DNA from 2 places in the Delftia sp. CH05 genome. Region 1 is predicted to be linked to the other one. Evidence: predicted binding sites of a transcription regulator. Region 1 holds the regulator's gene; the other holds the start of a gene.

Region 1 (7,835 bases):
CGCCCGCCATCCGCAGGTGGATGTGGTCATCAGCGACGACGGCCTGCAGCACCTGGCCCTGGCCCGCGACATCGAGCTGTGCGTCTTCAATGACGACGGCATCGGCAACGGCTGGCTGCTGCCGGCCGGCCCGCTGCGCGAGCCCTGGCCGCGCCCCGTCACCGCCGTGCTGCATGCAGGCGCAGCCCCCGACACCGACGCCCCCGCGTTTGCCATGCAGCGCCAGCTGTCCAGCGAAGCCGTCAATGCCCAAGGCGAGCGCATCGCACTGTCCTCCCTGCGTGCGCAGCCCGTGGAGGCCGTGGCCGCCGTGGCCCGGCCCGAGGGCTTTTTCTCCATGCTGACCCGCGAGCAAGGCCTGACGCTGGAGCATGTCCAGGCGCTGCCGGATCACTATAATTTTGAGAGCTTCCAGCGCCTGGGGCGCAACGAAGACCCGCTGGTCTGCACCGAAAAAGATGCCGTCAAGCTGTGGCGCACCCATCCCCAGGCCTGGGCGGTTGCGCTGCAATTGCAGCTGCCGGCGGATTTCTGGGCTCTGCTGGATGAGCGGCTGCAGGCACTGCGCCCCTGCCCCGCCTGACTATCATCTCCGTGTCGGCTGGCTGCCACGGCCCGCCCTTTCCCTTCAAAACACAGGATCCGCCATGGACGCCAAACTTCTCGAACTGCTGGTCTGCCCCGTCACCAAAGGCCCGCTGCGCTTTGACCGCGAGCACCAGGAACTGGTCTCGCGCAGCGCGCGCCTGGCCTACCCGGTGCGCGACGGCATTCCCGCGCTGCTGGAAACCGAGGCCCGCACGCTGGACGACGACGAGATCGAGGACTGATTTTTCCCATCACCTGCGCCGCCCCACGCCTTCGCCTCACTCCTGCACGCACCATGTCCTCCGCGCCCTTCACGGTTCTGATTCCCGCCCGCCTGTCTTCCAGCCGCCTGCCGGGCAAGCCCCTGGCCGACATTGCAGGCCTTCCCATGGTCGTGCGCGTGGCACAGCGCGCCAGCCGCAGCGGCGCCGCGCGGTGCGTGGTCGCAGCCGATGACGAAAGCATCCTCGCCGCCTGTACCGCGCATGGCGTGGCGGCCGTGCTCACGCGCAACGACCATGCCAGCGGCAGCGACCGACTGGCCGAGGCCTGCGCGCTGCTGGGTCTCGATGGCGATGACATCGTGGTCAATGTCCAGGGCGACGAGCCGCTGATCGCCCCCGAACTCATCGACGCCGTGGCCGCCCTGCTGCCCCGGCAACCTTCGGCCAGCATGGGAACGGCGGCGCATGCCATTGACAGCCTTGCCGACTTCGTCAACCCGAACGTGGTCAAGGTCGTCTGCGATGCCCAGGGCATGGCCCACTATTTCAGCCGTGCGCCCATTCCCTTCGCGCGCGAGCATGCGGACCAGGCATGGTGGGAGACGGCATCGGCAGCGTTGGGCTACCCCGGCTTCGCACCGCTGCGCCACATCGGCATCTACAGCTATCGCGCCGGCTTCCTGCGCAGCTTCCCCCAGCTTTCCCAGGCACCCACCGAGGCACTGGAGGCCCTGGAGCAGTTGCGTGCGCTGTGGCACGGCCACCGCATCGCCGTCCATGTCACACCCCATGCACCCGGCCCTGGCGTGGACACGCGCGAGGATCTGGAGCGGGTGCGCGCCCAGCTGTCCAATCCGTCGGCCTGAATCGGCCGGCCGCTGAAAACGCACAAATGGCGATGCCGGGCATCGCCATTTGCAGCAACACCGCCCATGCGGTTTTGTCGGACAGCAAAACGCAGGTTTTGGCGATTGCACAGGCGACAGTTTTGCCCCGTGCGTGTAAGCCAGTGTTGGCCCTGTGCGTGCTATCCTTGCCCGCGACAAAAATATGACGCATGGACTGTCCGCCCCGGTGGGCCGATCCGGCAGACAAGAATTTCTACTCTCCTCAAGGACTTCCATGAAACTGATTTTGTTGGGCGCACCCGGCGCCGGCAAAGGCACGCAAGCCGCTTTCATCTGCCAGAAGTACGGCATTCCCCAGATCTCCACCGGTGACATGCTGCGTGCCGCCGTCAAGGCCGGCACGCCCCTGGGCCAGCAGGCCAAGGCCGTGATGGACGCCGGCCAACTGGTCAGCGACGACCTGATCATCAATCTGGTCAAGGAGCGCATTGCCCAGCCCGATTGCGCCAACGGCTTCCTGTTCGACGGATTTCCCCGCACCATTCCCCAGGCCGACGCCATGAAGGCCGCCGGCGTGAAGCTGGACTACGTGCTCGAGATCGATGTGCCCTTCGATGCCATCATCGAGCGCATGAGCGGCCGCCGCTCCCACCCCGCTTCGGGCCGCACCTACCACGTCACGTTCAACCCGCCCAAGGTCGAAGGCCTGGACGACGTGACCGGCGAGCCGCTGGTGCAGCGCGAGGACGACAAGGAAGAAACGGTCAAGAAGCGCCTGGACGTCTACAGCAGCCAGACCCGCCCGCTGGTGGACTACTACCGCGCCTGGGCCGAGAAGGAAGCCGCAGCAGCCCCCAAGTACCGCGCCATCAGCGGCCTGGGCTCGGTGGAAGACATCACCCAGCGCGCCCTGGCAGCACTGGCTGAATGACACAGGCCATGCGCCAGACCCCAGAAAAGCACCCGCCGGGTGCTTTTTTGTTGCCCGCCTGCATCTGAAGCGCCGGCGACGCCCGGAGGATCAGTCGCGCGGCTGCGCGGCCAGCGCCAGCATCATGGCAATCCGTGCCTTGGCCACGGGCAGTTGGACCAGATCGGCCTCTGCGGGGTCCGTGCCAAGCCCCGAGGCAACGGGCAGGCCTTCGGCGCAGCGCGTGCCCCGCCAGATCCAGACGCCTTTGTCGCGCGCACGCAGCAAGGCCGCTTCCATGCTTTCGTGAATGGTCGCATTGCCCGTGCCGGCCACCACGATGCCGCGCACGCCGGCGGCCACCAGCGCATCCACGCCGCAGGCACGCGCCAGGGCACCGCTGAACACCACCTCGACCCAGGGCAGCTCATCCAGCGCCAGCAGGTCAGACAGAGCGGGAGCGGAAGTCACCATCCGCGCAACGGGGGCGACCGGCGTGACCGGCGCATCAGGCACCAGCCAGCGCACGCGTCCTTCCTCCACCACGGCCTGCGGGCCACCTTCCATGGAGCGCATGGCCTGCAGTCGGTAAGGGTGGACCTTTTGCACCTGGGCCGCCGCATGCACCTCGCCGCCGGCCACCACCCACACACCGCTGCGCCCGCCGCTGGCGGCCACGGTCACGGCATCGCGCAGATTCTGCGGTCCGTCGGCCAGCAGGGCCGTGGCCGGGCGCATGGCGCAAGTGAGCACTATGGGCTTGGCGGCAGGCAGCAGGCTGTGCAGCAGCCAGGCCGTCTCTTCCAGCGTGTCCGTTCCATGCGTGATCACCACGGCGCGTGTGTCCGCATCCTCCAGCGCCTGCGTGCAGGCACGCAGCAACGCGCGCCACACGGACCAGTCCATATCCTTGCTGTCCACCTGCGCGATCTGCTGCGTCTGCACAGGCCCCAGCGCCTGCTGCTCCAGATCCGGCACGGCATCGAGCAGCGACTGCACCGTGATCTGTCCGGCCTTGTATCCCACTGCCTGCGACTGCGAATCCGCCCGGCCGGCGATGGTGCCGCCCGTGCCAAGAATCACCAACTTTGACTGCCCCACTTGCACCTCTTGGAAAACTGGTTAAAAATACAGATACTGTATAAATCATCAGATGACTTCTCTGCCTGCCATCTGAATTCAAGGACCGGACGCACGCCATGCTCGACCATCCCAAGCTCACCGCCCGCCAGCAACAGATCCTGGACCTGATCCAGGCCGCCATCTCCCGCACGGGCGCGCCCCCCACCCGCGCGGAAATCGCCAACACGCTGGGCTTCAAGTCCGCCAACGCAGCAGAGGAACATCTGCAGGCCCTGGCCCGCAAAGGCGTGATCGAACTGGTCAGCGGCACCTCCCGCGGCATTCGCCTGCGTACCGACACCGTGCGCAACATCAATGCCGCACGCGGCACCAGCTTCGGGCTGCCGCTGTCGGCCCTGGCGCCGCTGATGCTGCCGCTGGTGGGCCGCGTTGCGGCGGGCTCGCCCATTCTCGCCCAGGAACATATCGACCAGACCTATTCCGTCGAACCCAGCCTGTTCCAGGTCCGCCCGGACTATCTGCTGCGCGTGCGCGGCATGTCCATGCGCGACGCGGGCATCATGGACGGCGATCTGCTGGCCGTGCAGTCCGCGCATGAAGCCCGCAACGGGCAGATCGTCGTGGCACGCCTGGGAGATGAAGTCACCGTCAAGCGCCTGCGCCGCACCACGCAGGGCGTGGAGCTCCTGCCGGAAAACCCCGATTACCCGGTGATCCGCGTCGCTCCCGAAGAGGCCTTTGCCATTGAAGGCCTGGCCGTGGGGCTGATCCGCAACAGCATGTCCATGTAAGCCGGACGGGCAGCCCTGCACGGGTTGCCACCCCCTACTTCATGCACCGCCCAGGTGGTAGGCGCGAAGCCTTGCAGCTTCGCCCTGGGCGGAGCTTTGCCCGCAAACCGCAATCCTGCCTGTGTCCATGCCTCTTTGAAATACGCCAACAGGAGTCGTCACATGGGATTCGCTCTGCCAACACTGTCTTCTCTGTCCTTCCTGCGCCTGGCACAGGGCATTCGCCTGCCCGCCGCCGCCATGGAGCCCGCCATGCGCACCATCCAGCCCGAATCGCCTGTGCAATCCGAGCAGGCGACCATCCTGTCCTTCAGCAAGGCCCGCCGCCGCAGCCAGCAGCGGCGCAGCAAGTCAGCACGGCTGCCAGAACACAGGGATGCGCAGCTGCTGCTGCCCCTGCAACCCGAACTGCCCTCCCTTCCGGCAGATCAGGCCCTGCCTTCGGGTCTGCGCATCATCCAGCGCTCGCCGCAGGAGCAGCCCGAATGCCTGTTCATCTCGGGCCGCATGGCCGATGTCTGTGCCGCCCTGGAACGCATGGAAGCGCACGGCGCGCAGACACCGGCCTGAGGTCGCCCTGAGACCAACCCGTCCACCCGGTCTGCGAGAGCCCGGGCCTGTCTCTTGCCTTGCCCAGCGGCAGGGGCTGCGCATCAGGCCCTGACAGCCGCCGGTGCAGCACTCCCCTCGCTGCGCCGATTGCGCATGCACCACGCCTGCGCCGCGGCAACGCACAGAATGCACAGCACGACGCTCAACGAAAAACGCAGTCCGCGCGCATCGGACAGCATGCCGAACAACGGCGCCACCATGCCGCCTATCGACATGGCCAGCCCCAGGGTCAGCCCGCTGGCCGTGGCCTGGTTGCGCGGCAGATAGTCCTGGGCCAGCGTGACCTGGGCGGCAAACGGAAGAAACATGCACACGCCCAGGGCCATGGTGCAGGCCAGCGCCATCCATGGCGTGGAGGCCAGGGCCAGGGCCGCCAGAGCAGGCAATGCCAGCAGGTAGCCGGCGCGGATGGCCTGCATGCGCCCCCGGCGATCTGCAAGCGTGCCCCCCAGCAAAGTACCCACCGCCGCAGCGGCTGTGAATGAGGTCAGCGTGGCCGCTCCCATGAAGTCCGAGCCGCCCAGCTCGCGCGTCACGAACATGGGCAGGGTGGACAGCACCGTCACATAGGGAATCGACCAGCAGACGATGACCCCGCACAGCAGGAAGAAGGCGCGCCAGTGGTTGGCCGGCAATTCGCCCTGCGCCACGGCCGGGCGCCGGGTGGCGCAATGGTCCTTGGCTCCATCCCGCCAGGTACAGGCATACCAGAGCACCAGCATGGCCGCTGCAGGCAGGGCCAGCATCCAGCTGCGGTGCAAGGCGCCTGCGCCCACCACGGCCGCCGCCAGCATGGGAGCGAACGATGCCCCCGCCGTTCCGCCCACCGAAAACACGCTCATCGCCTTCTGCGAGCTGCCGCCCGCCATGCGGGCCGCCACCGTTGCGGACGGATGGTAGGCCGCGATCCCCAGGCCGCACAGCACGGCAGCCAACCAGCTGACCCAGTAGTCCGGGCTCATGCCCACCAGGGCCAGGCCCAGGGCGGCCACCACAAAGCCGGCCGGCACCATCCAGGGCCGTGGCGACCGGTCGGCATACAGGCCGAACAGCGGCTGGACCATGCTCGACAGGCCCGTGGCCGCCAGCATCAGGCCGCTGGCTTCCGTATAGCTGTAGCCGCGCTCCAGCACCATGAAGGGCAACAGCGCAGGAACCAGTCCCTGGTAGAGGTCGTTGATGGCATGCGTGCCCGTAAGCAGCCCCAGACGTGCGCGGTTCATGCCCTGCCTCCTGTCACGTCCGTCATTCTCGAAAGGGAAATCATCTCCATACCTGCCACTTTCCTGCGGATTGAAAGTGGGTCATCGTAGAAAGTGCATGATCTGCATTCCTGCTACGAAGCAACAACAATCGTCGAGAAAATGACAACCCGGCAAAGTGGCCCACTTTCCCATGCCCGCACACGCGCTTGCCTGGATGACGTGCCTGCGGCCGCTCCATTGCCCCCGCACGGCGAGCACACGGCCCGCCCGGTCGTGGCCTTTGCCACAGACATGGCGGCCGGCGCTGCCATCGCACCGCATGCCCACCGCCGCGGCCAGCTGCTGCATGCCACCGAGGGAGTGATGCTGATCCGCGCGGATTCGGGCAGTTGGGTCGTCCCCCCGGGATGCGCCGTCTGGGTTCCACCACAGTCCCTGCACGCCATCCACATGGCCGCCGGCCCCGTGGCCATGCGCACCGTGTTCGTGGAGCCGGGGCTGCGGCCCGGCCTGTGGCAAGACTGCCGAGTGATGCAGGTCACGCCCCTGCTGCGCGAACTCGTGCTGGAGGCCATCGAGCTGCCCATGGACTACCCGCTGGGCGGCAGGGAGGAGCGTGTCATGCAGTTGATCCTCGACGAAATGGAGCGCGCCCGCGCCCTGTCCTTGCACGTGCCCATGCCCCGGCATGGCGCCCTGGCCGCCTGCTGCCGCAGCTTTGTGGACGACCCATCGCAGGACGCCGGCCTGGCCAGTTGGGCACAGCGGCTGCACATGCATCCCCGCACGCTGGCACGCCTGTTCCTGCGCGAGACCGGCATGAACTTCGGCGCATGGTGCCGCCAGGCCCGTCTTCTGCTCAGCCTGCCCCGGCTGGCCGCTGGCGCCTCGGTCCTGGAAGTGGCGCTCTCCCATGGATACGACAGTCCCAGCGCCTTCACCGCCGTCTTCCGGCGCAGCTTTGGCGCTCCGCCCAGCGCCTACCAGCGCAATCGCCCGGCGCAGGGCCGGCGTGGAAGTTCCGCCAGCATCTCCCTGTAGCGCACATGCAACAGAAAGATACCCAGTCCTCAGGAGTAAAGCCTGCGTGAAAGATAATTGATAAGCATTCTTATTATCTTTTGCAACCGAGACCGCCACGTTGCCCATCTCGGCTTCTACGCCCGGCCTCCCCGCTTCTTTCGCACAAGCCCTCTCCGTGCACAGCCTCTACCAGAATCACCATCCCTGGCTGGAAAGCCTGCTGCGCAAGCGCCTGGGCAACCGTGACGATGCGGCCGACCTGGCCCAGGACACCTTCGTGCGCCTGCTGCGCTCGCCAGTGCCGCAGCAGGACATCCGCGAGCCCAGGCGCTACCTGGCCACCATCGCCCGCGGCCTGGTCACCGACCTGTTTCGCCGCCGCACGCTGGAGCAGTCCTATCTGGACTATCTTGCACAGCTGCCGCAGTCGCTGGCGCCTTCGCCCGAGGAGCAGGCCATCGTCCAGCAGACCCTGCTCGACGTGGACCGCATGCTCCAGGGCCTTGCACCCAAGGTGCGCGAAGCCTTCGTCCTGTCCCATTTCGAGGAAC
Region 2 (7,835 bases), on a different contig from region 1:
CGGCCCTTGCCGCCCGTGATGCGGTCCTTCAGATCCAGCAGCCGCGTCACGGCCGTGCCCATGCCCATGAGCTGCATGGCGGTCTCGGGCGACAGGCGCTGCACGTCGTCGAACCAGTTCATGAGCCGGTCGATCAGCTCGTACATGTCGCGCATGCGCTGCTGGGCGTAGCGTTCCTCTTCGGTGGTGACTTCCTCCAGCATGGCGGCGCGCAGCATGGACTGGGTGGGCTCGATCTCGCGGCGGCGGCGTTCCTCGGCCAGGCGGCGGAAGATTTCCCAGACATCCTGCGGCGCCTCGAAATACTCGCGCCGGTCGCCTGGCTGGTGGCGCAATTGCACCAGGCGCCAGGCCTGCAATTCCTTGAGCCCCATGCTCACGTTGGAGCGCGAGAACTCCAGCGTCTCGGCGATCTGGTCGGCATTGAGCGGCTCGGGCGAAAGAAACAGCAGAGCGTAGATCTGGCCTACCGTGCGGTTGATGCCCCAGCGGCTACCCATCTCGCCGAAGTGCGAGACGAACTGCCGGTTCAACGCCGGAAGAGGTTTGGGTTGCGTCATGGCATGCATTGTGCCCTCGCGTGCCGGCATGTCCTGTGCGGCTTGGAAAGCGGTGCGTCAGCTTTCTGCAAGACGCGGTCAAAAGGCGCACAATGGCGCCTTTGCGGGCTTGCGGCCAGGCGGCCCGGGCCCAGCGCCTCCCGCTTCCCGACCCGTTCGCAGATTGCAGATTGCCCCATGTCCCACGCTAGCCGCAGTGCGCTGATCGACTGCACCAAGGGCATGGCCTGTGCCGCCATCGTCTGGCACCACCTGGCCTTCTACGGCCCCATGTCCGATATCGCCCATCCGGCCGCGCCGGACCTCATCGACTGGCTCTATGAATATGCGCGCATGGCCGTGCAGATCTTCCTGGTGCTGGGCGGCTACCTGGCGGCAGCCAGCATGGCGCCGCAAGGCCACGGCTTGCACAGCGATCCGTGGTCGCGCATCGGGCGCCGCTTCGTGCGCCTGGTCGTGCCCTATGCCGTGGCCCTGGTCGTGGCCATCGTCGTCTCGGCGGCCGTGCGGCCCTGGTTCGACCATGCCTCGGTGTCGGGCGAGCCCGATCTCTGGCAGCTGGTGGCGCATGCGCTGCTGCTGCAGAACATCGTGGGCGAGGAGTCGCTGTCCGCCGGCGTCTGGTACGTGTCCATCGACTTCCAGCTGTTTGCGCTGACGGCGCTGCTGCTGGCCGGCACGCGCTGGGGCGGCGCCTTGCTGCGCCGACGCTTCGGTGGCCAGGCGCTGTCGCGCTGCTGGCCCTGGACGCTGAGCGTGGCGCAGGCGCTGGTGGTGATCGGCGTGGCGGCCTCGCTGCTGGGCTTCAATCTGGATGCGCAATGGGATGTGTGGGCGCCGTACTTCTTTGGCGCCTACGGCCTGGGCATGCTGGCCTACTGGGCCGCGCATGCGGACAAGTCCTCGACGGCCTGGAGCTGGTCCCTGCTGATCGTGGCCCTGGTCGTGGCGGCGCTGGCACTGGAGTGGCGCGACCGCATCGCGCTGGCCGGTGCCACGGCGCTGGCCCTGGTCGCGGCCATGCGCAGCCCCGCGTTTGCCCAGGCACAAGGCTGGGCGCCGCTGCGCCGGCTGGGCAAGATTTCGTACTCGGTGTTTCTCGTGCACTTCTCGGTCTGCCTGCTGGTCAATGCCGTGGAAAGCCATTTCTGGCCACAGTCCATTCCCGCCGCCCTGCTGGGCATGTGCACGGCCTTCGTGCTGTCGATTGCGGCCGGCCATCTGCTGTACGAGCGCGTGGAGCGCCACGTTCCCAGCTGGCACATGGCGCTGCGCTGGCAGGCCGGCCTGGTGGGCACCGGCCTGATCGCGGCATTTGTGGCGGGCCTGCGCTGAGGCGCGGTGCGTCAGCCCACAAACAACAAAGGCAGCCGGTGGGCTGCCTTTTTCGCTTCACGCCGGTCGGCGTTCAACGGTGCAGCTCGCCCGCGCTTTCCGGCTGGAACTCGATGGCATCCACGCGCACGGTGACCTGGCCCGAGGGGCCGGGCATGCGGGACTGGTCGCCCACGCTCAGGCCCAGCAGGGCAATGCCCACGGGCGCGAACACCGACACCTTGTCGGCGCTGCCATCCATCTCCTTGGGATAGACCAGGGTCAGCGTATTGGTCTTGCCCGACTCCAGCAGCGTGAAGCGCACCGTGGAATTCATGGTCACCACGTTGGGCGGCATTTCCCTGGGTTCGAGCACGTCGGCACGGTCCAGCTCGGCCTCGAGCGCCTCGCGGCCGGGAAAGGCGGGCTGCTTGTCCAGCAGGGCCTCGATGCGTTCCAGGTCCAGGGACGAAAGAATGATGTGGGGCTTGCGCTCCATGGTGTTGGCTCCCTTGTGTGCTTGCGCCGTGGCTGCAGTGAAGGGCAGCGGCGCCCAAACGGACAAAAGCCCGGGCAACGCGGTTGTCCGGGCCAAGGCATCTTCAGAAAAGAGAAAAGCACCAAGTTGGTGCGATAAGGCCATTGTGCAGGCCCGTGCGCGTTCTGCCAAGCGAACCCGCACGGTGCGGTGCGGATTGGCGCGGGCACTTGCCAAGCCGGCAAAACCCACTGCGCAACCGCAGGCATGCGGGGAGTGCTTGTTGGCATGGCTGTATTTTTATACAGTTTCTTCATGCTTTCCAGTCCTCCCACGCCTCATCACGACACGGCCCGGGTGCCCCTGCACGCCATCAAGGGCCGGGGCGCAGCCAGCCAACTGGCACACCGCTTCACCACCGATCCGCGCGAGGCCTTTGACGACGGCTGGGGCAGTCTTGAGGCGCCGGCCGAAGGCGAGGAAGCCGCGCCCCTGCGCACCGAACTGCGCTGGGAGCAGGCCCGCTCGGCGCTGAGCCGCCACCAGTCGCCCGACCTGCCGTTTCACATGGGGCTCAATCCCTACCGGGGCTGCGAGCATGGCTGCATCTATTGCTATGCCCGGCCCACGCACAGCTACCTGGGCTGGTCGCCGGGGCTGGACTTCGAGACCCGGCTCATCGCCAAGCAGAACCTGCCCGAGCTGCTGCGCGCCGAGCTGTCGCGCGCCAGCCATGTGGCCGCGCCCGTGATGCTGGGCTCGGTCACCGACTGCTACCAGCCCGTGGAGCGCGAGCTGGGGCTGACGCGCCGCCTGATCGAAGTGCTGGCCGAGGCGCGTCACCCGTTTTCCATCGTCACCAAGGGCAGCGGGGTGGAGCGTGACCTGGACCTGCTGGCCCCGCTGGCGCGCCAGGGCCTGGCCTCGGTGCACATCACGCTGACCACGCTGGATGCCGACCTGGCCCGCCACCTGGAGCCGCGCGCCGCCGCGCCGTACCGCCGGCTGCGCAGCATCCGCGCGTTGACCGAGGCGGGCGTGCCCGTGGGCGTGAGCCTGGCACCGCAGATTCCCTTCATCAACGAAGACCTGGAGAAGGTGCTGGAGGCGGCCGCCGACGCAGGCGCGCGCCACGCCTTCTATGCCGTGCTGCGCCTGCCCTGGGAAGTGGCGCCGCTGTTCGAGCAATGGCTGCAGGTGCACTACCCCGACCGCGCCCGCCGCGTGATGGAGCGCGTGCGCGACCTGCACGGCATCCAGGGCGAGCAGCGCGAGGCCGGCCGCGTGTACAACGCCGAGTTCGGCCAGCGCATGAAAGGTACCGGCCACTGGGCCGAGCTGCTGCGCCAGCGCTTCGCCCTGGCCTGCCGTCGGTACGGATTCAACCGCGAGCCGCTGCGGCTCGATTGCAGCCTCTACCACCCGTCGCTTTTGCTGCCGCAACGCAGCCTGTTCTGAGAGCCTGCGTGCCAGGCACAGGTCAGGGCATGGTCCGCTAGCGGGAATCGATCAGCTCTGACAAGGCGGCTGCCAGCGGGGAGCGCACCGAAGAGCGCAGCCACACCATGCCCACTTCGCGGGACGGGCTCGGAGGGGGCAGCGGCCATCGGCGCGTTCTGGCATCCGGCGGTCCCAGCACGGGCCAGTCCGGCAGGATGGAGACACCGAAGCCTTCCGCAACCAGCTGTGCGATCTGCTCGATGCCGTCCAGCTCGAAGCGGACCTTCGGCTTGATGCCGTGGCCCCGCAGGTATTCATCCGCCATTTTTCCTGCCACCACCTTGCGGTCGTACTGGATGAAGGGTTCGCGTGCGGCCGTGAGCAGCGGATCGCGCACCTTCATGTCTCGGGGCGCGAGAAGAATCAGCGCCTCGCTGCGCATCAGCCGCCATTCGCAGGTCTTGGGCATGGCGAAGGCCGGGTGCACAAGGATGGCCGCATCCAGACGGCCGGCCTGCACCTGGTCCAGCAGCAGTGAGGAGGTGCCGGGTTCGATGTAGACGCGCACGGCCGGATGGGCGCTCATCCACCGGCGCAGCAGCGGGGGCACGAGGCCCATCAGCGCCGTGGGCGTTGCCCCCAGCCTCAGGGGGCCTGCGGGGAGCTCGGTGGCCGAGGCGGCCGACCTCAGGTTCTCCACGGATTTGAGCACCTCCCGCGCATGCTCCACGATCCGGGCGCCCACGACGGTGGGCCGCACCGTCCGGCCCACCCGCGTGAGCAGTGCGCAGCCCACGTCGGCCTCCAGCGCACGCATCTGCTGGGCCACGGTGGTGGGCGGCAGGTCCAGCCTGCGCGCGGCGTCGGCCATCGAGCCGCAGTCCACGACGGCAATGAAGCTCTGGAGAAAGCGCGAATCCATGCGACGCATTTTGCGTCATCTGAACCATGGGACACCATCTTTGTTGCAGATCTCCTGAAGCGCAAAGTTCGCTCGTTCCCGCTTCCAAACCATGTCAGGAGAGCACATGCCCCTCATCGAATCCATTGAAGTCTGCGTTGCCCGCGTGCCGCTGGACAAGGTCACCTATCTGTCGAACCGCACCGTGGTCGACCGCCACTACGGGCTGGTCAAGGTCCGCAGCAGCGACGGCGTCGAAGGCATCGGCTTTTGCTATGTCGGCAATGCGGCGGGCGAGCTGTTCCGCGTAGCGGTCGAGCAGCTGCTCGGTCCTGTGCTGCTGGGCCGCGATTCCCTGGCCGTCGAAGGGCTGTGGAAGGAGATGTACCAGGAGGCGCTGCTGCAAGGCCGCATGGGCACCGTGATGCGGGCACTGAGCGCACTCGACATTGCGCTGTGGGATCTCAATGCCCGCACCGCCCAGCTGCCTTTGCACAAGTACCTGGGCGCGGTGGAGCTGGACACGGTGCCGGCCTATGCCAGCGGCGGCTACTACGTGGATGGCAAGACCGCCGGCCATGTCGGCGAGGAGATGGCCGGCTATGTCGAGCTGGGCTTTCAGGCCGTGAAGATGAAGACCGGCCGCTGGTCGCCCCAGGGCGAGGAGTCGCGCGTGAAGGCGGCGCGCGAGGCCATCGGCCCGGACGTGGAGCTCATGCTGGACTGCAACAACGGCTGGGTGGACACCGTGCAGGCCATGCAGTACCTGCGCCGCATGGAGGCATACGACCCCTATTTCATCGAGGAGCCGTTCAGCCCCGACGATGTCGAAAGCCACGCCCGCCTGGCAAAGCTCACCCGCATTCCTGTGGCCACCGCGGAAATCGGCTATGGCCGCTGGTACCACAAGCATCTGCTCGATATGGGCGCCGCATCCATCCTGCAGACCGACGCTGCAGTCTGCGGGGGCATTACCGAGTGGAAGCGTATTGCCGCCATGGCGGCGGGCTATGGGCTGCAGATGTGTCCGCACTGGTTCCACGATGTGCACGCGCCGCTGGTGGCCGCGACCCCCAATGCGCGCTATGTCGAGTTCTTCTGGGATGACCAGGTGCTGAACTTCCGCCGCCTGCTGGACCGCCAGCTGGCGCAGGAAAAGGGCCGTGTCGTGCTGCACCAGACGCCGGGGCTCGGCTTCAATTTCGACGAGGCGCAGGTGTCCCGGTTCGGCCGCTGGACCTCGGTGGCGTAAGACCGCCGCCAGCCCATCATCCAAGGAGACAAGCCATGCAACGCAGACAGTTCCTGACCTCGGCCGCCGCCGCCGCCGCCCTGCATGCCCATCCGGGCTTTGCACAGGCCAGGCCGCCAGCGGGCCCGGTCAAAATCCTCGTCGGCTTCTCGGCAGGCGGCGGCACGGACATCCTGGCGCGGATCATCGCCAACCGGCTCAACCAGCTGTGGGCCATTCCCGTCATCGTCGAGAACCGGCCAGGCGCGGCGGGGCTGATTGCCGCTGCCGAGGCCGCCAGGGCCGCGCCCGATGGGCAGACGCTCATGATGGGCCACATCAACGCGCTGGGCATTGCCCCTGCGCTCAACCCCAGGCTCGGCTTCTCGCCGGAGCGGGACTTCTCCGCCATCGCCCTGGTGGGCCAGACCCCGCAGGTCCTGGTTGCCAGCCCCAAGGCTTCCGCCACCATGCAGGGCCTGCTGGCCGCGTTGAAGCAAAAGCCGGGGGAGGTCAGCTTCGGCTCCTCGGGCACGGGGTCGGCCCAGCACCTCGCGCTGGCGCTGTTCGAGCAGACTGCGGCGGTGTCCGCGCTCCATATCCCGTACAAGGGCGCGTCGAACGTGATGACGGATCTGCTGGGCGGCCAGATCGACTACGCGTTCGAGGGGATGACCACGGCGGCGCCCTTCATCAAGGGCGGAAAAGTCCATGCAGTGGCTCAGACGGGCGTGAAGCGCGCCAAGGCCTTCGCGGAGATTCCCACCGTGGCGGAGCAGGGCTATTCCGGGTTCAACGCGAGCATCTGGTTCGGCCTGGTGGGCCCCGCAAGAATGCCCGCCGATCTGGTGGCCCGCATCAATGCGGACGTCAACCGCATCCTGGCCATGCCCGATGTGGTGGCCAAGCTCGAAGAGTTCGGCGCAGAGGATGGAGGGGGGACGCCGCAGCGCTTTGACGCCTTCATGCGCGATGAACGGGCGAAGTGGGCCCGGCTGATCCAGGCGCGCGGAATCAGGGTGGAGGGCTGAGGCGGGGGCCGAGGTGGCCCGGCGCGGTCCTCAAATCGCCTCCAGAAACGACCTCACCAGCAGGCTGTCGCTGCGCTCGCGCATGCAATAGACATAGGTGGTGGTGCTGGCCGGGTCGCCCGCGATGCGCAGCGGGCGAAAGCGCGGGTCGGGGATGAATTCGGCTTCGGACACGGCGCCCAGTCCCAGGCCGCGCGCCACGGCTTCGCGTATGGCTTCGCGGCTGCCGATCTCCAGTTCGGTGCGCGGCTGCACGCCGGCGGCCTGCAGCACCGATTCCAGCGCGGTGCGCGTGGTCGAGCCGTGCTCGCGCAGCAGCAGAGGCTGGCCCTGCAGTTCGGACAGCGCGATTTCGCTGCGCCGCGCGAAGGGATGGGCGACATGGGCGAACAGGATGATGGCGTGGCGCGCGTACTCGCGCGCCAGCAGCTCCGGGCGGTCGTAGAGGCCGGCGAGCACGGCCACGTCGGTGTCGTAGCGTTCCAGGTCGGCCAGCACCTGCTGCGAGTTGCCCATGCGGATGGACAGCTGCATGCCCGGGTGCCGTGCGCGGTAGGCGGCCACCATTTCGATCACATGGAAGGGCCCCACGGCGCCGATCTTGAGCTCGCCCTGGTGCAACTGCCCCGAGTCGCGCAGGAAGAATTCGGCCTCGGCCTCCAGCGCCATGATTTTCTGCGCCATGGGCAGCAGTCTGGCGCCTGCGCCCGTGAGCGTCATGCGGTAGCCGCGGCGGTGGAACAGCTCGATCTGGCTTTGGCGCTCCAGCGTGGCGATCTGGGTGGAGATGGTGGGCTGGCTCACGCCCAGTGCGCGGGCGGCGGCGCTGAGGCTGCCATGGTGGGCGACGGCGATGAAGGCGCGGTAGCGGGCGTTGCTC

Evidence for each region. The regulator LexA, encoded in region 1, represses DNA repair genes until DNA is damaged. The targets are predictions, from matches to a motif close to ACTGTATNNNNATACAGT.
Region 2: the regulator LexA is predicted to act here: its motif matches at 2,644-2,661, upstream of GRX31_RS20110 (PA0069 family radical SAM protein).

Annotation. Positions count from the first base shown of each region.
Region 1 covers NZ_WUMG01000009.1:97,330-105,164, reverse strand. The annotation lists gene lpxK (tetraacyldisaccharide 4'-kinase) at 1-583, shown strand, start outside; gene GRX31_RS10215 (Trm112 family protein) at 648-830, shown strand; gene kdsB (3-deoxy-manno-octulosonate cytidylyltransferase) at 884-1,678, shown strand; gene adk (adenylate kinase) at 1,935-2,591, shown strand; gene GRX31_RS10200 (asparaginase) at 2,682-3,671, opposite strand; gene lexA (transcriptional repressor LexA) at 3,770-4,444, shown strand; gene GRX31_RS10190 (hypothetical protein) at 4,607-5,014, shown strand; gene GRX31_RS10185 (MFS transporter) at 5,098-6,279, opposite strand; gene GRX31_RS10180 (AraC family transcriptional regulator) at 6,421-7,302, shown strand; gene GRX31_RS10175 (sigma-70 family RNA polymerase sigma factor) at 7,460-7,835, shown strand, end outside.
Region 2 covers NZ_WUMG01000029.1:11,551-19,385, forward strand. The annotation lists gene GRX31_RS20095 (GbsR/MarR family transcriptional regulator) at 1-569, opposite strand, end outside; gene GRX31_RS20100 (acyltransferase family protein) at 738-1,895, shown strand; gene rnk (nucleoside diphosphate kinase regulator) at 1,969-2,373, opposite strand; gene GRX31_RS20110 (PA0069 family radical SAM protein) at 2,668-3,810, shown strand; gene GRX31_RS20115 (LysR family transcriptional regulator) at 3,848-4,714, opposite strand; gene GRX31_RS20120 (mandelate racemase/muconate lactonizing enzyme family protein) at 4,821-5,945, shown strand; gene GRX31_RS20125 (Bug family tripartite tricarboxylate transporter substrate binding protein) at 5,981-6,955, shown strand; gene GRX31_RS20130 (LysR substrate-binding domain-containing protein) at 6,986-7,835, opposite strand, start outside.